2 linked regions of the Streptomyces sp. 2114.4 genome follow. The protein of the gene in region 2 binds, or shares a complex with, the protein of the main gene of each other region. Links are inferred from orthologs where the notes say so. Each region holds a gene or a part of one and is shown on either strand. Other genes may lie near its edges.

Region 1 (10,560 bases), 900 kb from region 2 along the record:
CTGGCACTATCTGCGCACCGGCGGCGAACTGATCTACCAGGGCGACGCGGGCGACGGCTCCGGCGGCCTGAACCTCTACGCGCACCACCCCGAGCTCCAGATGGGCCCGCTCAGCTTCCTGACGGCCGGCCTGTTCAACCCCTTCCCCGAGGCCACCGGGCAGTTCCTGGCCGCGGCGCTGATGTCGCTGCTCGGCCTGGTGATCGTGGTGCTGGCGGGCCGCAGCGCCGCCTTCCACTTCCTGGGCACCGGCACCAACCACCAGCGGCTGCGGCAGCGCGTACTGATCGCCGGGCTGGCCTTCATCCCCATGTGGATCGAGGTCGCGGTCCGCTTCGGGCATCTCGACGACGTCCTCGCGCTGTTCTTCACCGCCCTCGCGGTACGGGCCCTCACCCGCGGCAACGCCGCGCTCACCGGCGTCTGCCTGGCCCTGGCGATGGATTCCAAGCCCACCGCGCTGGCCTTCCTCCCGCTGCTGCTCGCCCTGCCGAGGGAGAAGTGGCTGCGCGCCGGGGTGTGGTGCGCGGGCCTGGTCGCCCTGGCGTGGCTGCCGTTCTTCGCCGGCGACCCGCAGTCCTTCGCCGCGGCGAAGTTCGCCATCCCCAACCATCCGGCATCCGCACTGCGCTGGCTGGGCGTCGGCGACCCCGAGACCCCGGGCTGGGACCGCCCCGCCCAGGCCGCGCTCGGCCTGGCACTGGGCTCGGTCGCCGTGTGGCGGGGGCGCTGGGCGGCGGTGGTGCTGCTCGGCGCCAACGCCCGTATCGTCCTCGACCCCAGCGTCTACACCTACTACACCGCGTCGGTGCTGCTGGGCACCCTGCTGTGGGACGTGATCGGCCAGCGCCGACTGGTCCCCTGGTGGAGCTGGCTGGCCCTGCTGATCCTCTACGGCAGCGTCTTCGCCGTCCCCGACGACGCCGCCCGGGGCCTGATCCGTCTGGCGTTCGTGACCGTCTCGACGGCGTACGTCCTGCTCTGGCCGGTACGCGAACGGGGCCGGCGGGAGCCGGGACGGCGCAGGCCCCCCGCCCGTACGGACGAGGGGCCTGCACACGACGGCCTTGGGGACGGCCCGGGGCCCGCGGTTACGCCTGGGGCAGGGCCGCCAGCTGCGCGGTGATCCGGACGATGTCCGCCTCCGCGGCCTGAAGCCGGCCGCGGATCTTCTCCACGACCTTCTCCGGCGCCTTGGCGAGGAACGCCTCGTTGCCGAGCTTGGCGGTGGCCTGCGCCTTCTCCTTCTCGGCGGCGCCCAGGTCCTTCGTCAGCCGCTTGCGCTCGGCCTCGACGTCGATCGCGCCGGACAGGTCCAGTGCGACCGTGGCGCCCGCGACCGGCAGCGAGGCGGTGGCGCTGAAGCCCTCGCCGGCCGGCTGCAGCCGCAGCAGCGAGCGCATCGCGGCCTCGTGGGGCGCCAGCGCCGTACCGGACAGCTCCAGCTGCGCGGGGACCTTCTGGCCGGGCTGCAGCCCCTGGTCCGAGCGGAAGCGGCGGACCTCGGTCACCACCTGCTGGACGGTCTCGATCTCCCGCTCGGCCGCCACGTCCCGGAAGCCGCCCGGGGCGTCGGCCCCAGCAACGGCCACCGCCTTCGGCCAGTCGGCGATCACGACCGACTCACCGCCGGTCAGCGTCGTCCACAGGGTCTCGGTGACGAACGGGACGATCGGGTGCAGCAGCCGCAGCGTGACGTCCAGGACCTCGCCCAGCACCCGGCGCGAGGCGTCGGCGGCCGGGCCGCCCGCCATGAACGTGGTCTTGGACAGCTCGACGTACCAGTCGAAGACCTCGTCCCAGGCGAAGTGGAAGAGGGTGTCCGACAGCTTCGCGAACTGGTAGTCGTCGTAGTACGCATCGACCTCGGCGACAACCGAGTTCAGCCGGGACAGGATCCACCGGTCGGTCGCCGACAGCTGCTCGGCGGGCGGCAGGTCGCCCTCCACCGTCGCACCGTTCATCAGCGCGAAGCGGGTGGCGTTCCAGATCTTGTTGGCGAAGTTCCGGGAGCCCTGGACCCAGTCCTCGCCGATCGGGACGTCGACACCGGGGTTGGCGCCGCGGGCGAGGGTGAACCGGACGGCGTCGGAGCCGTACGCGTCCATCCAGTCCAGCGGATTGACCGCGTTCCCGAAGGACTTGGACATCTTCTTGCCGAACTGGTCGCGGACCATGCCGTGCAGCGCGATGGTGTGGAACGGCGGGGTGCCGTCCATCGCGTACAGCCCGAACATCATCATCCGGGCGACCCAGAAGAAGAGGATGTCGTAGCCGGTGACCAGGACGGAGTTCGGATAGAACTTCCCGACGCTCGGGGTCTGCTCGGGCCAGCCGAGCGTGGAGAACGGCCACAGCCCGGAGGAGAACCAGGTGTCCAGGACGTCGGTGTCCTGCGTCCAGCCCTCGCCGCTGGGCGCCTCGTCGTCGGGTCCGACGCAGACGACCTCACCGTTCGGGCCGTACCAGACCGGGATGCGGTGGCCCCACCACAGCTGCCGCGAGATGCACCAGTCGTGGAGGTTGTCGACCCAGCCGAAGTAGCGGGACTCCATCTCCTTGGGGTGGATCGCGACCTTGCCGTCGCGGACCGCGTCCCCCGCGGCCTTCGCCAGCGGGCCGACCTTGACCCACCACTGCATCGACAGCCGCGGCTCGATGGTGGTCTTGCAGCGCGAGCAGTGGCCGACGGAGTGGGTGTACGGGCGCTTCTCGGCGACGATCCGGCCGTCGGCGCGCAGCGCACCGACGATCGCGGACCGGGCCTCGAAGCGGTCCAGGCCCTGGAACGGGCCGTGCGCCGTGATGACGCCGCGCTCGTCGAGGACGGCGAGATTGGGCAGGCCGTGCCGGCGCCCGATCTCGAAGTCGTTGGGGTCGTGGGCCGGGGTGACCTTGACCGCGCCGGTGCCGAACTCCGGGTCGACGTGCTCGTCGGCGACGACCGGGATCCGGCGGCCGGTCAGCGGCAACTCGATCTCGGTGCCGACGAGATGGGCGTAGCGCTCGTCCTCCGGGTGAACGGCGACCGCGGTGTCGCCGAGCATCGTCTCGGCGCGGGTGGTCGCCACGACGATGGAGTTCTCGCCCTCGCCGTAGCGAATGGAGACCAGCTCGCCGTCGTCGTCCTGGTACTCCACCTCGATGTCCGAGATGGCGGTCAGACAGCGCGGGCACCAGTTGATGATGCGCTCGGCGCGGTAGATCAGCTCGTCGTCGTAGAGCCGCTTGAAGATCGTCTGGACGGCCTTGGACAGGCCCTCGTCCATGGTGAAGCGCTCCCGCGACCAGGCGACGCCGTCGCCGAGCCGGCGCATCTGGCCGGAGATCTGGCCGCCGGACTCGTTCTTCCACTGCCAGACCCGCTCGACGAACGCCTCGCGGCCCAGGTCGTGCCGGGAGACGCCCTCCTTGGCAAGTTCGCGCTCGACGACGTTCTGGGTGGCGATACCGGCATGGTCCATGCCCGGCTGCCACAGGGTCTCGTAGCCCTGCATGCGCTTGCGGCGGGTGAGGGCGTCGATCAGCGTGTGCTCGAAGGCGTGGCCCAGGTGCAGGGAGCCGGTGACGTTCGGCGGCGGGATGACGATGGTGTACGGCGGCTTGTCGCTCTTCTCGTCCGCCTCGAAGTAACCCCGCTCTACCCAGCGCTCGTACAGCGGCCCCTCTACATCGGCCGGCGTGTACTGAGTCGGCAGTTCGGGGGCGCTGTGGTTGCTCTGCTGAGTGTTCTCGGTCACGACGCACAGTGTACGGGCGCGGATGTCGCAGCTTCGAATCGGTTTCGCCCCCCGGGCACCGGCTGTCAGCGGCGTCATACAGGATGTCGGAAGCGTATAAACATCACGCAGCACTCAACTGGCTTCAGTTGTCACGAGGGGAACCGCTCCATGAGCTTCAACCAGCCGCCTCCCGGCCCGTACGGCCAGCAGCCCCAGCAGCCCGGCCCATACGGCCAGCCGCAGCAGCCGCAGGCCCCGCAGCCGGGCTACGGCTACCCGCAGCAGGGCGGCCAGGTACCGGGGCAGCAGCCGGGCTACGGCTACCCGCAGCAGGCCCCCCAGCAGGGCTACGGCTACCCCCAGCAGGGCGGCCAGCCCGGCTACGGCCAGCAGGCTCCGTACGGCGGCCAGCAGACCCCCTACGGCACGATCCCGCAGGGCGCTCCGGAGAGCGGTGGCAACGGCAAGAAGATCGGCCTGATCGCCGGCGCGGTCGCGGTCGTCGCGGCGATCGGCGTGGGGGCGTACTTCGCGTTCGGGTCGGGCGGGGAGGTGAAGCCGTACACGATGGTCCTGCCGGACAGCCTGCTGAGCGGTCAGTACACCAAGGCGACCGACGCCGGGTCCGGCGGGTCCAAGCCCATCGCCGACGACAAGGAAGCCAAGGCGATGGGCATCACCAACGGCACCTCCGTCGACGCGAAGTACCAGAAGAGCAAGGCAGATCTGCTCACTGTCGGCGGCGTCTACGGCAACATCGCGGACCCGACCGGAGCGGTGGACAAGATGTTCGCCAAGATCGACGAAGGCCAGAAGCAGAGCGAGTCCAAGGCCAAGGTGGAGACGGTCACACCAGTCACCGCGTACTCCCCGGATGGCTTCGACGGCGAGGTCATGAAGTGCAAGGCCTACAAGGTCTCCTTCACCTCCGGGACCATCACCGCGTCCGGCGGGATGAGCGTCTGCATTTGGGGAGATTCCAGCGCGGTGGGCGTGGTGATGAACCAGGCGATCCCCTCGCCGAGCGCCCCCTCGGCCCAGGCCGCCACCGCCGAGCAGCTCTCCGAGAAGACCTCCAAGATCCGCAACGAGGTCCGCAAGGAAAAGTAGCGGTCCAGCCCGGTCTTGAAGCTTCAAGGCGCTCGATGAGGTGGCCTCGTCGGGCGCCTTTGCTCACGGAGGCGGAACCGCACACTCGGCAGAGCCTTGGCCAAAACCTTGCGCATCCCAGAGAAAGGGACGTATGGACTGCTAGCCTCACCTCGACCGAAAGATCAACAACGAGGGGGGTTGTTCATGCACAAAGCGATACGTCGCCTTGCCGCAGCGACTGGAGTACTGGTGGCGGCAGGTGCGCTTCCGATCGTGGCGACCGCGCCGGCCCAGGCCACCACCAAGCAGTGCACGTCGTTCCTTGCCGAAGGCGGGTACAAGGTGGGACCGAAGGTCCGTGCCGCATGCAAGATGACAGGGGAGGGCGGGCTCATCGAGCGGAATAACAACGTCCCCTTCTGCCAGGCGTACCTAATCACGATCAAGGTCGACTCGAGGATTGCCGAAAGGGCATGCCAGCTCGGTGCCGACGGGCCATCATCTCACGTGTAACAACACGGAGCCGCCCGGCAGCGATCACGCTGCCGGGCGGCTCTTGCGGTGCGTGCGGAGCGCCTACGCGCTCTTCTCCTGCGGCTCCCCCGACTCGCCGCGCCCCCGCGGCACCAGGGTCGGGTTCACATTCGAGTGCACGACGTCCTCGGTGATGACGACCCGGGCGACGTCCTTGCGGGACGGGATTTCGTACATCACCGCCTGGAGGACCTCCTCCATGATGGCGCGCAGCCCGCGGGCGCCGGTGCCGCGCAGGATGGCCTGGTCGGCGATGGCCTCCAGGGCCGGGCGGTCGAAGTCCAGCTCGACACCGTCGAGTTCGAAGAGGCGCTTGTACTGCTTGACGAGCGCGTTGCGCGGCTCGACCAGGATCTGCAGCAGGGCCTCGCGGTCGAGGTTGTGGACCGAGGTGAGGACGGGCAGGCGGCCGATGAACTCCGGGATCATCCCGAACTTCACCAGGTCCTCCGGCATGACGTCCTGGAGCTGGTCCTTGGACTCGATCTCGCGCTTGGAGCGGATCGTGGCGCCGAAGCCGATGCCCTTGGCGCCGGACCGGGCCTCGATGATCTTCTCCAGACCGGCGAAGGCACCGCCGACGATGAAGAGGACGTTGGTGGTGTCGATCTGGATGAATTCCTGGTGCGGGTGCTTGCGGCCGCCCTGCGGCGGGACCGAGGCGGTGGTGCCTTCCAGGATCTTCAGCAGCGCCTGCTGGACGCCCTCGCCGGAGACATCGCGGGTGATCGACGGGTTTTCGCTCTTCCGGGCGACCTTGTCGATCTCGTCGATGTAGATGATGCCGGTCTCGGCCTTCTTGATGTCGAAGTCCGCGGCCTGGATCAGCTTGAGGAGGATGTTCTCGACGTCCTCGCCGACGTAGCCGGCCTCCGTCAGCGCCGTGGCGTCGGCGAAGGCGAACGGCACGTTCAGCATCCGGGCGAGGGTCTGCGCGAGCAGGGTCTTGCCGGAGCCGGTGGGGCCGAGCAGCAGGATGTTGGACTTCGCGAGCTCGATGCCCTCATCGCCGCGGCCGGGGCCGTTCTCGCCCGCCTGCACCCGCTTGTAGTGGTTGTAGACGGCGACCGAGAGCGCCTTCTTGGCGGGGTCCTGGCCGACGACGTAGCCGTTCAGGAACTCGTAGATCTCCCGCGGCTTGGGGAGCTCCTCCCACCGCACCTCGGAGGTCTCGGCGAGCTCCTCCTCGATGATTTCGTTGCAGAGGTCGATGCACTCGTCGCAGATGTACACACCAGGTCCCGCGATGAGCTTCTTCACCTGCTTCTGACTCTTTCCGCAGAATGAGCACTTGAGCAGGTCGCCGCCGTCACCGATGCGTGCCACGAGGTGCTTCCCCTTCGCCTGGGATCCGCATTGCTTCACGGACCCGGGTGCTTGCCTATCGACGGTACCTTGCCGGGCCCCCCGTTCGGGCCCCCCTTGGACCGACTCGGTTCACTCGATCCGATTTGGTCCAAGGGGGCAACGCTCCGGCTCACTTCGCGAGGATCGTCAGCCGATGGAGACGGACGACTTCCGCGTCGAGACGATCTGGTCGACCAGACCGTACGCCAGGGACTCCTCGGCGGTCAGAATCTTGTCACGCTCGATATCGTCACGGATCTTCTCGACCGGCGTGGAGGAGTGCTTGGCCAGCAGGTCCTCCAGCTGCGAACGCATCCGCAGGATTTCGTTGGCGGCGATCTCCAGGTCGGAGACCTGGCCGCGGCCGGTCTCACTGTAGGGCTGGTGGATCAGCACCCGGGCGTTCGGCAGCGCCATCCGCTTGCCGGGGGTACCGGCGGCGAGCAGCACGGCCGCGGCGGAGGCCGCCTGGCCCATGCAGACCGTCTGGATGTCCGGCTTCACGAACTGCATCGTGTCGTAGATGGCCGTGAGCGCCGTGAAGGAGCCGCCGGGGCTGTTGATGTAGATCGAGATGTCCCGGTCCGGGTCCATCGACTCCAGGCACAGCAGCTGCGCCATGACGTCGTTGGCCGAGGCGTCGTCGATCTGCACGCCGAGGAAGATCACGCGCTCCTCGAACAGCTTCGCGTACGGGTCGTACTCGCGCACGCCCTGCGAGGTGCGCTCGACGAAGCGCGGGACGATGTAGCGGGACTCTGCGCGCGGGCCGGAAAACTCGGACTCCGCGCCCTGGGAGAGGCCGCTGCCGGGGTAGTTGTTCATCGTGGTGTTCACCGTCCTGGTGGCGATCAAGTGGGCTGGGGGCTGTAGGGCGAGTGGTACGGGGCTCAGGCCCCGGTGCCGCCCCCGCCCGGAACGCCGGCGGCGGAGGTCATCACATCGTCGATCAGGCCGTACTCCTTGGCCTCATCGGCGGAGAACCAGCGGTCGCGGTCCGAGTCCTGGGTGATCCGCTCGACGGTCTGACCGGTGTGGAAGGCCGTCAGCTCCGCCATCCGCTTCTTGGTGTGCAGCAGCCGCTCGGCGTGGATCTTGATGTCCGACGCGGAGCCCGCCAGGCCCGCGGAGGGCTGGTGGATGAGGATCTCGGCGTTCGGCAGCGCGAAGCGCTTGCCGGGGGTGCCGGCGCTCAGCAGGAACTGTCCCATGGAGGCCGCGAGGCCCATCGCGATCGTCACCACGTCGTTCTTGATGTACTGCATGGTGTCGTAGATCGCCAACCCGGCCGAGATCGAGCCGCCCGGGGAGTTGATGTAGAGGAAGATGTCCTTGTCCGGGTCCGCGGCGAGGAGAAGCAGCTGCGCGGTGATCTTGTTGGCGATGTCGTCGTCGACCGGCTGGCCGAGGAAGATGATCCGCTCGCCGAGCAGCCGGTTGTAGACCTGGTCGCCGAGGCCACCGAAGGTCGGCTCAGCGGCGGCGGAAGGCATCGGGATCGTCACGTGTCCACCTGCTCGTTGTCGGACGGCTCCAGGCCGTCTCAGCGTCGTCTGCTGGGGCGTGGGGAGGCGGCGCCGTGTGTGGCCCCGGCGCGGTTTCAGGGACTCCCCTGCCCTCGTATCTACGGACCCTAACGCGCAGGTCGGACAACGCCATCCCGCATCGATAACTGTTCGCTGTGAGCGCAGGCTCACGGGGCGGTACGACCACGGGCCCGAACACGCGGACGTGCGTGTTCGGGCCCGTGCTCACAGAGCTGCGCGCAGGCGCAGGGCGGTGTCCGGGGCTCAGGCCTCGGGCTTCTCCTCCGCGACCGCCTCGGTCTCGTCGGCCTCGGTGGCCTCGACCGTCTCGGCGGTCTCGTCCTCGTCGTCGAGCTCGATGACCTCGCCGTTGCTGTCCTTGACCGTGGCGGCCTCGACGACGACCGCGAGGGCCTTGCCGCGGGCGACCTCACCGACGAGCATCGGCACCTGGCCGCCCTCGACGACGGCCTGGGCGAACTGGTCGGGGGACATGCCGGAGGACTGCGCGCGGCGCATGAGGTGCTCGGTGAGCTCCTCCTGGCTGACGTTCAGCTTCTCCTTGTTGACCAGCTCGTCCAGGATGAACTGGGTCTTGATGCCCTTCTCGGCCTGCTCCTTGGTCTCGGCGTCGAACTCCTCCTCGCTCTTGCCCTGGATCTCCAGGTACTTCGCGAGGTCGAGGCCCATCTGGCCGAGCTGGTGGTTGACCAGGTTGTGCTTGCGGGTCTCGATCTCGTCCGCGAGCAGCTTCTCCGGCATCGGCACCTCGACGAGCTTCAGCAGCTCGTCCAGGACCTTCTCCTGCGCCTGGGTGGCCTGGTCGTACTTCTTCATCTGCTCGAGGCGCTTGCGGCTGTCCGCGCGCAGCTCCTCGAGGGTGTCGAACTCGCTCGCCAGCTGGGCGAAGTCGTCGTCCAGCTCGGGCAGTTCGCGGGACTTGACCTCGGTGACCTCGACCGTGACCTCGGCCTCCTTGCCCTCGGCGGAACCGCCCTTGAGCTCGGAGGTGAAGGTGGCGCTGTTGCCGGCCTCCACGCCGGTGACGGCCTCGTCGATGCCGTCGAGGAGCTCGCCGGAACCGACGGTGTACGAGACACCCTCGGCGACGCCGTCCTCCAGCACCTCGCCGTCCACCTTGGCCTCGAGGTTCAGCGTCAGGACGTCGCCGTCCTGGGCCGCGCGCTCGACCGGGCTGGTCGTCGCGAAGCGCTCACGCAGCTGCTCGACGGACTTGTCCACGTCCTCGTCCGACACCTCGACGGCGTCGACCTCGACCTCGATGCCGGAGTAGTCCGGGATCTCGAGGGCGGGGCGGATGTCGACCTCGGCGGTGAAGGCCAGCAGCTCGCCGTCCTTCAGCTCGGTGATGTCGACCTCGGGCTGGCCGAGGACGTTCAGCTCACCCTCGTTGACCGCCTCGGTGTAGAACTTCGGGAGCGCGTCGTTGACGGCCTCCTCCAGCACGGCGCCACGGCCGAACCGCTGGTCGATGACCCGGGCCGGGATCTTGCCCTGGCGGAAGCCCTTCACCGTGACCTGCTGGTTGATCTTTTTGTACGCCGCGTCGAGGCTGGGCTTGAGCTCCTCGAAGGGCACCTCGACAGTGAGCCGAACCCGAGTCGGGTTCAGGGTCTCCACGGCGCTCTTCACGGTTCGGTCTCCTTGGGGCTGACTTCTGGGGTTCTGCGTGAGATCTGCCTGTGCCCGGCTGATCCGGGTCCGGCCGATCTCGCCCGGTACACAGACACACGGGCACGCAGCTTGCATAGTAACCGCAAGAAGGATGACGCCCACAACGCGACCTTGGACGGCCGCTCCCGGGCGGCGCCGCCACGGTGGGCCGGGGCCCCGCCCGACACCGTGTCGTCGGGCTGACCTGCTGCTGGTCGGGGTGGCCGGATTCGAACCGACGACCTTCCGCTCCCAAAGCGGACGCGCTACCAAGCTGCGCCACACCCCGTCGGTGCGACACGTAGGGTACATGGCCGCAGGCGGTACGGCTGCCAGTTACCCGGATGCCCCGTGGGGCGATGTGCGGGCCCGGACGGGCCGTCCGCCTCGTCCGCGCGAGGGGATGTGCGGTGCACCGCCGCGACCCGCTAGGATGCACTGCGTGCCGAGGTCCTGCGACCTGCGGCGCTCGCGGGCGTAGCTCAATGGTAGAGCCCTAGTCTTCCAAACTAGCTACGCGGGTTCGATTCCCGTCGCCCGCTCTCACCAGGAAACCCCGGGCCGGATGGCCTGGGGTTTTCCGCTCTCCGGAACGAGCCACCCGGTGTCCGCACGCCCCTTCGCGCCGGGCCGCGGCCCCCATAAGGTGGCCCGCATGGAGATCT
Region 2 (11,914 bases):
GTGTGTCTGCCGGTTCCCGGCAGGGGCGCCGCCTCGTACGAGACGAAGCCCCTGCCGAGCCTGGCGGAACTGTTCCTAGGGGGTCCCCCTAGGAGGGATTACTTGGCCTTCTCGAGGATCTCGACGATGCGCCAGCGCTTGGTGGCGGACAGCGGCCGGGTCTCCATCAGGAGGACGCGGTCGCCGACGCCGGCAGCGTTCTGCTCGTCGTGCGCCTTGAGCTTGTTGGTACGGCGGATGACCTTGCCGTACAGCGCGTGCTTGACGCGGTCCTCGACGGCGACGACGACGGTCTTGTCCATCTTGTCGCTGACGACGAGACCCTCACGGGTCTTGCGGAAACCGCGCTCGTTCGTCTCAGTCACATTCTTCTCGCTCATCAGGCGCTCTCCACCGTCTCGATGCCCAGCTCGCGCTCACGCATCAGGGTGTAGATCCGGGCGATGTCCTTACGGACGGACTTGAGCCGACCGTGGTTCTCGAGCTGTCCGGTCGCCGCCTGGAAGCGGAGGTTGAACAGCTCCTCCTTGGCCTCACGAAGCTTGCCGACGAGGTCCTCGTCATTCAGCTCGCGCAGCTCGGTCGCCTTGGTACCGGCCGCCATCACGACTCACCTGCCTCGCGCCGCACGATGCGGCACTTCATCGGAAGCTTGTGGGCGGCGCGGGTCAGCGCCTCCTTGGCAACCTTTTCGTTCGGGAAGGACAGCTCGAACATCACCCGACCGGGCTTGACGTTCGCGACCCACCACTCCGGAGAACCCTTACCGGAACCCATGCGGGTTTCGGCCGGCTTCTTCGTGAGCGGGCGGTCCGGGTAAATGTTGATCCAGACCTTGCCGCCACGCTTGATGTGACGGGTCATCGCGATACGAGCGGACTCGATCTGACGGTTCGTCACGTAAGCCGGGGTGACGGCCTGGATGCCGTACTCACCGAAGGCCAGCTCGGTGCCACCCTTGGCCATACCGCTGCGCTTCGGGTGGTGCTGCTTGCGGTGCTTGACCCTGCGAGGGATCAGCATGTCGGTCAGGCCTCCGTTCCGGGGGTCTCCGCCGGAGCAGCGGCTGCGGCCTCGGCCTTGGGGGCCTCGGCAGCGGCGGCCTGCTGCTGCGGCTTGCGGCCACCGCGGCCGCCACGCTCGCCACCGCGGCGCGGGCGGTCGTTGCCGCCACCGCGAGCCGGGCGGTTACCCGCACGGGCGGCAGCGTTCTCGGCACGCACCTCGGCGATGTTCTTGACGTCGCCCTTGTAGATCCAGACCTTCACGCCGATGCGGCCGAAGGTGGTCTTGGCCTCGAAGAAGCCGTAGTCGACGTTCGCACGGAGCGTGTGCAGGGGCACACGGCCCTCGCGGTAGAACTCCGAGCGGGACATCTCGGCGCCGCCGAGACGGCCACCACACTGGATCTTGATGCCCTTGGCGCCGGCCTTCATCGTCGACTGCATGCTCTTACGCATGGCGCGACGGAAGGAGACGCGGGAGGACAGCTGCTCGGCGACGGCCTGGGCCACGAGCTGAGCATCGGTCTCGGGGTTCTTGACCTCGAGGATGTTCAGCTGGACCTGCTTGCCGGTCAGCTTCTCCAGCTCGCCGCGGATGCGGTCCGCCTCGGCGCCGCGGCGGCCGATGACGATGCCCGGACGAGCGGTGTGGATGTCAACGCGGACGCGCTCACGGGTGCGCTCGATCTCCACCTTGGAGATACCGGCGCGCTCCATGCCCTTCGTCATCATGCGACGAATGGCGACGTCTTCCTTGACGTAGTCCTTGTACAGCTTGTCGGCGTACCACCGCGACTTGAAGTCGGTGGTGATGCCGAGCCGGAACCCGTGCGGGTTAACCTTCTGGCCCATTACCGGGTTCCTTCCTTGCTGCTGACGACCACGGTGATGTGGCTGGTCCGCTTGCGGATCCGGTAGGCACGGCCCTGGGCGCGCGGACGGAACCGCTTCAGGGTCGGGCCCTCGTCGACGTACGCCTCGGAGATGACGAGGCTGCCGGCGTCGGTGTGGTCGTAGTTGTGCGCGGCGTTGGCAATGGCGCTGTCCAGCACCTTGCCCACCGGCACGCTCGCGGCCTGCGGGGCGAAACGCAGGACCGCCTGAGCCTCCGTGGCATTCATGCCACGGATAAGGTCCACCACGCGGCGGGCCTTCATGGGCGTGACGCGGATGTACCGCGCCTGGGCCCTGGCTTCCATGGTTGTCCCTTCGGTGTCAGTCATAGTCTTCGCACTCCGCCGATCAACGACGCCGCGACTTGCGGTCGTCCTTCTCGTGGCCGCGGAAGGTGCGGGTCGGCGCAAACTCGCCGAGCTTGTGGCCGACCATCGACTCGGTGACGAACACCGGGACGTGCTTGCGGCCGTCGTGCACCGCGATCGTGTGGCCGAGCATGGCCGGGACGATCATCGAGCGGCGGGACCAGGTCTTGATGACGTTCTTGGTGCCGGCATCGTTCTGAACATCCACCTTCTTGGAAAGGTGGTCGTCGACGAAGGGCCCCTTCTTGAGACTGCGCGGCATCTAAACCCGCTCCTAGCGCTTCTTGTTCGTCTTGCGGCGGCGGACGATGTACTTGTTGCTCGCCTTCTTCGGCGAACGAGTACGACCCTCCTTCTGACCCCACGGCGAGACCGGGTGGCGACCACCGGAAGTCTTGCCTTCACCACCACCGTGCGGGTGGTCGACGGGGTTCATCACGACACCACGCACGGTCGGGCGGACGCCCTTCCAGCGCATGCGGCCGGCCTTACCCCAGTTGATGTTCGACTGCTCGGCGTTGCCGACCTCGCCGACGGTGGCGCGGCAGCGCACGTCGACCAGGCGGATCTCACCGGACGGCATACGAAGGTGAGCCATGCGGCCCTCCTTCGCCAGCAGCTGCACGGAGGCACCGGCCGAGCGGGCGAACTTCGCACCGCCGCCCGGACGCAGCTCGATCGCGTGGATCGTCGTACCCACGGGGATGTGACGCAGCGGCAGGTTGTTGCCCGGCTTGATGTCGGCGCCAGCGCCGTTCTCAATCCGAGCACCCTGGACCAGGCCACGGGGCGCGATGATGTAGCGCTTCTCGCCGTCTGCGTAGTGCAGGAGCGCGATGCGCGCGGTGCGGTTCGGGTCGTACTCGATGTGCGCGACCTTGGCCGGCACGCCGTCCTTGTCGTGACGACGGAAGTCGATCACTCGGTAGGCGCGCTTGTGGCCACCGCCCTGGTGGCGAACGGTCACACGACCGGCGTTGTTACGGCCGCCCTTGCTGTGCAGCGGGCGGACCAGCGACTTCTCCGGCGTGGACCGCGTGATCTCGACAAAGTCGGCGACGCTGGAGCCACGACGGCCCGGGGTCGTCGGCTTGTACTTGCGGATACCCATTTCTCAGTCCTCGTCCGATTCCGGACGACTCGGACTCCGTTAGGAGACCGGGCCGCCGAAGATGTCGATACGGTCGCCCTCGGCGAGGGTCACGATGGCGCGCTTGGTGTTCGCACGCTTGCCGTAACCGGTGCGGGTGCGCTTGCGCTTGCCCTGCCGGTTGATCGTGTTGACCCCGGTGACCTTGACCGAGAAGACCGCCTCGACGGCCTGCTTGATCTGGGTCTTGTTCGCGCCCGGCGCGACGATGAACGTGTACTTGTTCTCGTCCAGCAGGGCGTAGCTCTTCTCCGAGACAACCGGCTTGACGAGCACGTCACGCGGGTCCGAGAAGGTCTTGCTGGTGACGACGGCCTCAGTCATCAGGCGTCGCTCCCTTCGGTCTCAGCGGCCTTGGGGCCAGACACGAAGGACTCGAAAGCGGCCTTGGTGAAGACCACGTCGTCGGAGACGAGCACGTCGTACGTGTTCAGCTGGCCCGGCTCCAGGATGTGAACCTGGGGCAGGTTGCGGGCGGACAGCCACGCGGCCTCGTCGCTGCGCTCGGCGACCAGGAGCACGTTCTTGCGCTCGCTGACCTTGCCGAGGAGAGTCTTGGCGGCCTTGGTGGAGATGTCGCCCTCGACCACGCCGGAAACGACGTGGATGCGGCTGTTGCGGGCCCGGTCGGTGAGGGCACCGCGCAGGGCGGCGGCCTTCATCTTCTTCGGGGTCCGCTGGCTGTAGTCACGCGGCACGGGGCCGTGGACGATGCCACCGCCGGCGAACTGCGGCGCGCGGGTCGAACCCTGACGCGCACGGCCGGTGCCCTTCTGGCGGTACGGCTTCTTGCCACCGCCGCGGACCTCGCCGCGAGTCTTGGTCTTGTGCGTGCCCTGACGGGCCGCGGCCAGCTGCGCGACAACGACCTGGTGGATCAGCGGAACGCTGACCTTGGCGTCGAAGATCTCCGTGGGGAGCTCGACGCTACCGGCCTTGTCGCCTGCCGGCGAAAGGATGTCAATGGTGCTCATCGGTTACCTCAGGCCCCCTTGGCCGCGGTACGGACCAGGACGAGGCCGCCGTTCGGACCAGGAACTGCGCCCTTGATGAGCAGCAGGCCCTTCTCCGCGTCAACGGCATGGACGGTCAGGTTCTGGGTGGTGACCCGCTCATTGCCCATACGGCCGGCCATCCGCATGCCCTTGAACACGCGGCCCGGGGTGGCACAGCCACCGATGGAGCCAGGCTTACGGTGCACGCGGTGGGCACCGTGGGAGGCCTTGCCGCCATGGAAGCCGTGACGCTTCATGACACCGGCGAAGCCCTTGCCCTTGCTCTTGCCGGTCACGTCCACCTTGACGCCGGACTCGAAGGTCTCAGCGGTCAGCTCCTGGCCGAGGGTGTACTCGCCGGCGTCGGCGGTACGGACCTCGACGAGGTGACGACGGGGGGTGACGTCGGCCTTCGCGAAGTGGCCCTTGAGGGGCTTGTTCACCTTGCGCGGGTCGATCTCGCCGAAGGCGATCTGGACGGAGTCGTAACCGTCCTGGTCATTGGTGCGCACCTGGGTAACGACACAGGGGCCGGCCTTCACCACGGTCACCGGGACGACACGGTTGTTCTCGTCCCAGACCTGGGTCATGCCGAGCTTCTCGCCCAGGATGCCCTTGATCTGCTTAGCCATCTCTTCCGCGCCTCTCAGAGCTTGATCTCGATGTCAACGCCGGCCGGAAGGTCCAGGCGCATCAGCGAGTCAACGGTCTTGGGCGTCGGGTCGAGGATGTCGATCAGGCGCTTGTGCGTGCGCATCTCGAAGTGCTCGCGCGAGTCCTTGTACTTGTGCGGCGACTTGATGACGCAGTACACGTTCTTTTCAGTGGGCAGCGGCACCGGGCCCGCGACCGACGCACCAGTACGGGTCACCGTCTCGACGATCTTCTTCGCCGAGGAGTCGATGACCTCGTGGTCGTAGGCCTTGAGCCGGATGCGGATCTTCTGTCCCGCCATGGCTACTTCGTAGTCCTGTCTCTCGTAAACGCTCTGGGACCCGATGTGCTGTGCTCCGTGAGGAGCACCGCCCTACCTCCGACCCCCGCGGTCGGGCGTGTCGCGCGCCTTCCGGTAAATCCCCACAAGGAGGATCCCTCTGGAAGGAATGCGTGGGGGTAGGACACCCACCGGGCGCCTGGCCGAGGCACCCCGCTGACGCTTCCCGGAAGATTCCCGTATTTCCGACCCTGAGAAGGGACGACGAATACCTGGGACTCGCTTCCGGTCCTCCCGGCGGGAGGCGCGCAGCATCGGCACTCAACCGAGCAACCTGGACAGTGTGCCATACAGGCCACGGCACTGGCCAACTGAAGCGGGAGACACTACCCGACCGCCGGGCTGAGCGGGTGCCCCCTCGGCCGCGGCGGGCCAACGGAGCGGCGGGAACCAGGGCCGCCACCACCCTGACTCACTTCACACCGGCGGCCCGTGGGCTGCACGCAGCGGATGGCGGCTCATCGGGCCGGCGGTAACGCTTCCGTGTTCCGCGATCCGTTAGCCGTCCCCCTCGTCACGGAATAACGCAGTCGGTCGCCGCTACCGGCGAAACAGAATATCCGCAGCACGAAGGGGCCCGGACATGCCGATCGCGCCGACACGGGCAGAGATCGATCAACTCTTTGCTGACGCCGGATGGCACCCCGCTCGCGACGCATCCGAAAGGGTCCGGGAATTAGCGGAGTTCGCCATTTGCCGACCTGACAGCACACGGTTGCCAGGCCAGACTCTTCCCGGAAGCGGAGGACGTCCTGCGCTCGTACGGGCCCCTCGACGTGCCCTTCTTCCCTGCCGCCGGGCACACAGACCGCTTCAACGCCTGCGCAAGATTCTGCAGCGATACGGCCGAGCAGATCTCCGACACCATGGACGATACGCGACAGCCAGTATTTCCCATTGGGTGGGAAAGAATCCAGAACGGGCTCGTGGCAATGGACCCCGATAATCGGATGTACTAACTGCACCACACCGGCGCCTACTACGCAGGAACAGGAATGCACGAAGCATTTTCCCACCTGTACACGGTGCGCCTTCAGCCCATCGAGGAATACCTCTCCTGACCCACCGAAGACCCCGACCCGAACGCCAAGGAGCCCCGCCCACCTGACGGTGAGCGGGGCTCCTTGTGAGCTCCGGGGAGCTACGACCGGATCAACCGGATCAACGGAATTACTTGTTGATCTTGGTGACCTGGCCGGCGCCGACGGTCCGGCCACCCTCACGGATGGCGAACTTCAGGCCCTCCTCCATGGCGACCGGCTGGATCAGCTCGACCGACATCTCGGTGTTGTCGCCCGGCATGACCATCTCGGTGCCCTCGGGGAGGGTCACGACGCCGGTCACGTCCGTGGTACGGAAGTAGAACTGCGGGCGGTAGTTGTTGAAGAAGGGGGTGTGACGGCCACCCTCGTCCTTCGACAGGATGTACGCCTGGGCCTCGAACGAGGTGTGCGGCGTGACCGAGCCCGGCTTGATGATGACCTGGCCGCGCTCGACGTCCTCGCGCTTGATACCGCGAAGCAGCAGACCGACGTTCTCACCGGCCTGGCCCTCGTCGAGAAGCTTCCGGAACATCTCGATACCGGTGACCGTGGTGGTGGTCTTCTCGGTCTTGATGCCGATGATGTCGACGGTCTCGTTGACCTTGAGGACACCACGCTCGATACGACCGGTGACAACGGTGCCACGGCCGGTGATCGTGAAGACGTCCTCGATCGGCATCAGGAACGGCTTGTCGACGTCACGCTCGGGCTGCGGGATCGCCTCGTCGACGGCGGCCATGAGCTTGAGGACGGAGTCGCCCCACTCCTTGTCGCCCTCGAGCGCCTTGAGCGCCGAGACCTTGACGACCGGAACGTCGTCGCCGGGGAACTCGTACTCGGAGAGGAGCTCACGGACCTCGAGCTCGACGAGCTCCAGGATCTCCTCGTCGTCCACCATGTCGGCCTTGTTCAGGGCGACAACGATGTACGGAACGCCGACCTGGCGGGCCAGGAGCACGTGCTCCTTGGTCTGCGGCATCGGGCCGTCGGTGGCGGCAACCACGAGGATGGCGCCGTCCATCTGCGCCGCACCCGTGATCATGTTCTTGATGTAGTCCGCGTGACCGGGGCAGTCGACGTGGGCGTAGTGACGGTTCTCCGTCTGGTACTCGACGTGCGCGATCGAAATCGTGATACCGCGCTGGCGCTCCTCAGGAGCCTTGTCGATCTGGTCGAAGGCCGAGGCCTCGTTCAGCTCCGGGTACGCGTCGTGCAGCACCTTGGTAATGGCGGCCGTGAGGGTCGTCTTACCGTGGTCAATGTGACCGATGGTGCCGATGTTGACGTGCGGCTTAGTCCGCTCGAACTTCGCCTTCGCCACTGGTTCCTCCTGAAGTGGTTCTGTACGCCTTACTCATCGGCGCCAGGTGATCTTTGCTGGGATGCCGGCTGACGGGGCAATCCTCGCGGATTGCGGGGATTACCCCATCAGACGGTGTCAAGCCTAAAGCGTGTTCCGACTCCGCGGAGACGGGACTACTCGCCCTTGGCCTTCGCGATGATCTCCTCGGCGACGTTCCGGGGAACCTCGGCGTAGGAGTCGAACTGCATCGAGTAGCTCGCGCGACCCGACGTCTTGCTGCGGAGGTCTCCGACGTAGCCGAACATCTCCGAGAGGGGGACCAGGCCCGTGACGAGCTTGGCTCCGCTGCGCTCCTCCATGGACTGAATCTGACCACGGCGGGAGTTGATGTCGCCGATCACGTCGCCCATGTAGTCCTCGGGCGTGGTGACCTCGACCTTCATCATCGGCTCGAGCAGGGCCGGGGAGGCCTTGCGCGCGGCCTCCTTGAAGGCCATCGAACCGGCGATCTTGAAGGCCATTTCCGACGAGTCGACCTCGTGGAAGGCACCGTCGAGCAGGGTGACCTTGACACCGGTCAGCGGGTAGCCGGCGAGAACACCGAACTCCATGGCCTCCTGGCAGCCCGCGTCCACGGACGGGATGTACTCCCGCGGGATACGGCCACCGGTGACCTTGTTCTCGAACTCGTACCCGTCGCCCTCGAGCGGCGCGATCGCGATCTGCACCTTCGCGAACTGGCCGGAACCACCGGTCTGCTTCTTGTGCGTGTAGTCGAGACGCTCGACCGGCTTGCGCAGGGTCTCGCGGTACGCGACCTGCGGCTTGCCGACGTTGGCCTCGACCCGGAACTCACGCTTCATACGGTCGACCAGCACGTCGAGGTGCAGCTCGCCCATACCCGCGATGATGGTCTGGCCGGTCTCCTCGTCGGTGTGCACCTGGAACGAGGGGTCCTCTTCGGCGAGCCGCTGGATGGCGACACCCAGCTTCTCCTGGTCGCCCTTGGACTTGGGCTCGATGGCGACCTGGATGACCGGGGCCGGGAACTCCATCGATTCCAGGATCACCGGGTTGCCCGCGTCGCAGAGGGTCTCACCGGTGGTGGTCTGCTTCAGACCCATGACGGCGACGATGTCACCGGCACCCACCGACTCGATCTCCTCACGCTTGTTCGCGTGCATCCGGTAGATCTTGCCGATGCGCTCCTTCTTGCCCTTCACCGAGTTCTGCACCTGCGAGCCGGCCTCGAGGCGGCCCGAGTACACCCGGATGAAGGTGAGCTTGCCCAGGTGGGGGTCGCTCGCAATCTTGAACGCAAGGGCGGACAGCGGCTCGGCCTCGGACGGCTTGCGCTTGATGACCTCTTCCGGGTCGTTGACCGCGTGGCCCTCAATGGCCTCGACGTCCAACGGGGAGGGGAGGTAGCGCACGACCGCGTCGAGCAGGGGCTGGACGCCCTTGTTCTTGAACGCGGTACCGCAGAACACCGGGGTCACGGTGGTGTTCTCGGCCTTGCCCGAAGCGATGGTGATCCGGCGGATCGCCGCGTAGAGCTGCTCCACGGTGGGCTCCTGGCCCTCCAGGTACAGCTCCATGATCTCTTCATCGTTCTCGGCAACGGCCTCGAGCAGCTTGCCGCGCCATTCGTCGGCAGCCTCGATGTGCGTGTCCGGGATGTCGACGGTGTCGTACATCTCGCCCTTGGCAGCCTCGGCCGACCAGACCAGGGCCTTCATGGTGACGAGGTCGACGACGCCCTTGAAGTCCGCCTCGGTGCCGATCGGGAGCTGCATCACGATCGGGGTCGCGCCCAGGCGGTCCACGATCATGTCGACGCAGCGGTGGAACTCGGCGCCCGTGCGGTCGAGCTTGTTGACGAAGCAGATACGCGGCACGCCGTAGCGGTCCGCCTGACGCCAGACGGTCTCGGACTGGGGCTCGACACCGGCAACGCCGTCGAACACCGTCACCGCACCGTCCAGGACGCGCAGCGAGCGCTCCACCTCGACCGTGAAGTCGACGTGGCCCGGGGTGTCGATGATGTTGATGGTGTTGTCGACGTTCTCCAGCGGCCAGTGGCAGGTCGTCGCGGCAGACGTGATGGTGATGCCGCGCTCCTGCTCCTGCTCCATCCAGTCCATCGTGGCAGCGCCGTCGTGGACCTCACCGATCTTGTAAGAAACACCGGTGTAGAACAGGATCCGCTCGGTGGTGGTCGTCTTGCCCGCGTCGATGTGGGCCATGATCCCGATGTTGCGGACCTTGGCCAGGTCAAGCGAAGTGGTAGCCATAGTGGCTCAATCTTCTCTCGGTCTCGATGTGGGTTGCGACTACCAGCGGTAGTGCGCGAAGGCCTTGTTGGACTCGGCCATCTTGTGCGTGTCCTCACGCTTCTTGACCGAAGCGCCGAGGCCGTTGGAGGCGTCGAGCAGTTCGTTCATGAGGCGCTCGGTCATGGTCTTCTCGCGGCGGGCGCGGGAGTAGCCCACGAGCCAGCGCAGCGAGAGGGTGGCGGCGCGGCCGGGCTTGACCTCGACCGGGACCTGGTAGGTCGCGCCACCGACACGGCGGGACTTGACCTCAAGGGTCGGCTTGATGTTCTCGAGCGCGCGCTTGAGCGTGATGACCGGGTCGTTGCCGGTCTTCTCGCGCAGACCCTCCATGGCGCCGTAAACGATGCGCTCGGCGGTGGAGCGCTTTCCGTTCAGCAGCACCTTGTTGATGAGGGAGGTCACCAGAGGAGAACCGTAGACCGGGTCGATGATGACCGGGCGCTTCGGGGCGGGGCCCTTACGAGGCATTCTTACTTCTCCTTCTTGGCGCCGTAGCGGCTGCGAGCCTGCTTGCGGTTCTTGACGCCCTGCGTGTCGAGGGAGCCGCGGATGATCTTGTACCGAACACCCGGCAGGTCCTTCACACGACCACCACGCACGAGCACGATCGAGTGCTCCTGCAGGTTGTGGCCCTCACCCGGAATGTAAGCGGTGACCTCGATCCCGCTGGTCAGACGCACACGCGCGACCTTACGCAGGGCCGAGTTCGGCTTCTTCGGGGTGGTCGTGAAAACACGCGTGCAGACGCCACGGCGCTGGGGGGAACCCTCGAGCGCGGGCGTCTTGTTCTTCTCGACCTTGTCCTGCCGGCCCTTGCGGACCAGCTGCTGGATCGTAGGCACCGTTTCTCCGGTTTCTGTGTGCCAGTCTCGGTAAAGCTAACCTGGAACATTCCCCGACCCACGCGGTCGGGTGTGTCGAATACTGCAGTCCGGTCCTCGCTGGAACGAGTGAGGCGGCAGATTGCGGTGTCAAAACCCGGCTTCCGTGCTGTGGCTCTCCCGGCCAGAGGCTGTGGAGAATTGCGCGCACGACAGCCCAGGGACACCCCAGGCACAAGGTCAGAGCGTACCTACCGCATGGGCTGCGGTCAAAACAAATGCACACGCGAAGGACACGCCGGACTCCTCACGGCGTTGCGGCCACCGTAGTGCGATCGGCGACCCTACGGAAGAAGGCACCGCACCGCTACCACGGCCGCTGTGCCGCCGCCGCGGCCGCCTGCCGTCCGGGCCGCGGACCACTCAGAGGTTGACCGCCGCCGACAGGATGAAGACCAGCAGAAACAGCGCCCAGCCGCCGATCGCCAGCCAGCCCAGCACCAGTCCCGCGATGGCCTGGCCGTCCCCCCGCTCCCCCGAGCGCCGGATCTCGGCACGCGCCTTGTGTCCCAGGATCACCGCCGGAATCGCCGTCAGTCCCCAGGTCATCGGCGTCATGATCCCGCAGACCAGCGCGCCCGTCGCCGACGAGTTGGAGTGCACCGGCGCCGGCATCTGCACCGGCATGAACGTCGCCGGCACCATCGGCCGCTGTGGCTGGAACTGCGCCTGCGGTACCGGCCCCTGCGGTAGATCCGCGACCAGCATCTGCAGCTCCGCGTGGGTCTGCGCCTTGTAGGCCCGTCCTATCCGCTGCTCGTACTCCGGCTGCTGCAGCCGCCCCTCGGCGAATCCCGCCTTGAGCACATCGACCGCCCGCTCGCGATCAGCGTGCGAGGCGCGCATCGCCGGCACCTGATGCGACGGCTGAGCCGGCTGCCCGCCCTGCCACGGCTGGAATGCCACTTCGCGAACCTCCCCCGCTCGACAGTTCTCCCCATCTTCT

What was found.
Region 1: the proteins of rpsG (region 2) and tig are in contact, whole or in part, in a crystal structure (PDB 3GTY), measured with the Thermotoga maritima proteins. The link is inferred for Streptomyces sp. 2114.4 from one-to-one orthologs. Residues at the interface, in WP_004081843.1 of Thermotoga maritima: Lys34, Lys52, Lys55, Glu59, Arg62, Gln63, Glu66, Asn67, Lys69, Val71, Arg95, Ala109, Lys110, Lys111, Gly112, Arg113, Pro114, Glu117, Glu121, Ile124, Ala125, Tyr127, Asn128, Asn129, Thr130, Gly131, Lys135, Asp139, Arg142, Met143; in WP_004081061.1 of Thermotoga maritima: Glu122, Val124, Val129, Leu130, Tyr133, Glu188, Gly259, Ile262, Tyr263, Glu266, Ser270, Glu273, Gln274, Glu277, Arg308, Gln311, Ile312, Ser315, Tyr316, Glu325, Arg329, Arg336, Leu363, Phe366, Trp367, Arg373, Leu377, Arg381, Leu384, Glu387.

What each region holds. Positions count from the first base shown.
Region 1 is NZ_FYEY01000001.1:2,570,925-2,581,484, forward strand. What follows is about bases 7,681-10,560. They hold tig (trigger factor), read right to left. Parts: upstream 9,875-10,560; coding sequence 8,486-9,874; downstream 7,681-8,485. Other genes in these bases: CFW40_RS11235 (ATP-dependent Clp protease proteolytic subunit), read right to left, coding at 7,681-8,188; CFW40_RS11255 (arsenate reductase family protein), read left to right, coding at 10,551-10,560. In the rest of the region: CFW40_RS11205 (hypothetical protein), read left to right, coding at 1-1,126; CFW40_RS11210 (valine--tRNA ligase), read right to left, coding at 1,092-3,740; CFW40_RS11215 (hypothetical protein), read left to right, coding at 3,891-4,832; ATP-dependent Clp protease ATP-binding subunit ClpX, read right to left, coding at 5,391-6,674; CFW40_RS11230 (ATP-dependent Clp protease proteolytic subunit), read right to left, coding at 6,843-7,520; more of CFW40_RS11235, read right to left, coding at 7,586-7,680. UniProt on the Bacillus subtilis protein: Involved in protein export. Acts as a chaperone by maintaining the newly synthesized protein in an open conformation. Functions as a peptidyl-prolyl cis-trans isomerase.
Region 2 is NZ_FYEY01000001.1:3,467,772-3,479,685, forward strand. What follows is about bases 8,821-11,637. They hold rpsG (30S ribosomal protein S7), read right to left. Parts: upstream 10,556-11,637; coding sequence 10,085-10,555; downstream 8,821-10,084. Other genes in these bases: fusA (elongation factor G), read right to left, coding at 8,821-10,045; rpsL (30S ribosomal protein S12), read right to left, coding at 10,558-10,929; CFW40_RS15140 (DUF1707 and DUF4190 domain-containing protein), read right to left, coding at 11,332-11,637. In the rest of the region: rpsQ (30S ribosomal protein S17), read right to left, coding at 99-380; rpmC (50S ribosomal protein L29), read right to left, coding at 380-604; rplP (50S ribosomal protein L16), read right to left, coding at 604-1,023; rpsC (30S ribosomal protein S3), read right to left, coding at 1,029-1,856; rplV (50S ribosomal protein L22), read right to left, coding at 1,856-2,203; rpsS (30S ribosomal protein S19), read right to left, coding at 2,247-2,528; rplB (50S ribosomal protein L2), read right to left, coding at 2,541-3,377; rplW (50S ribosomal protein L23), read right to left, coding at 3,417-3,740; rplD (50S ribosomal protein L4), read right to left, coding at 3,740-4,390; rplC (50S ribosomal protein L3), read right to left, coding at 4,399-5,043; rpsJ (30S ribosomal protein S10), read right to left, coding at 5,058-5,366; CFW40_RS38915 (SUKH-3 domain-containing protein), read left to right, coding at 6,107-6,364; tuf (elongation factor Tu), read right to left, coding at 6,576-7,769; more of fusA, read right to left, coding at 7,925-8,820; more of CFW40_RS15140, read right to left, coding at 11,638-11,814.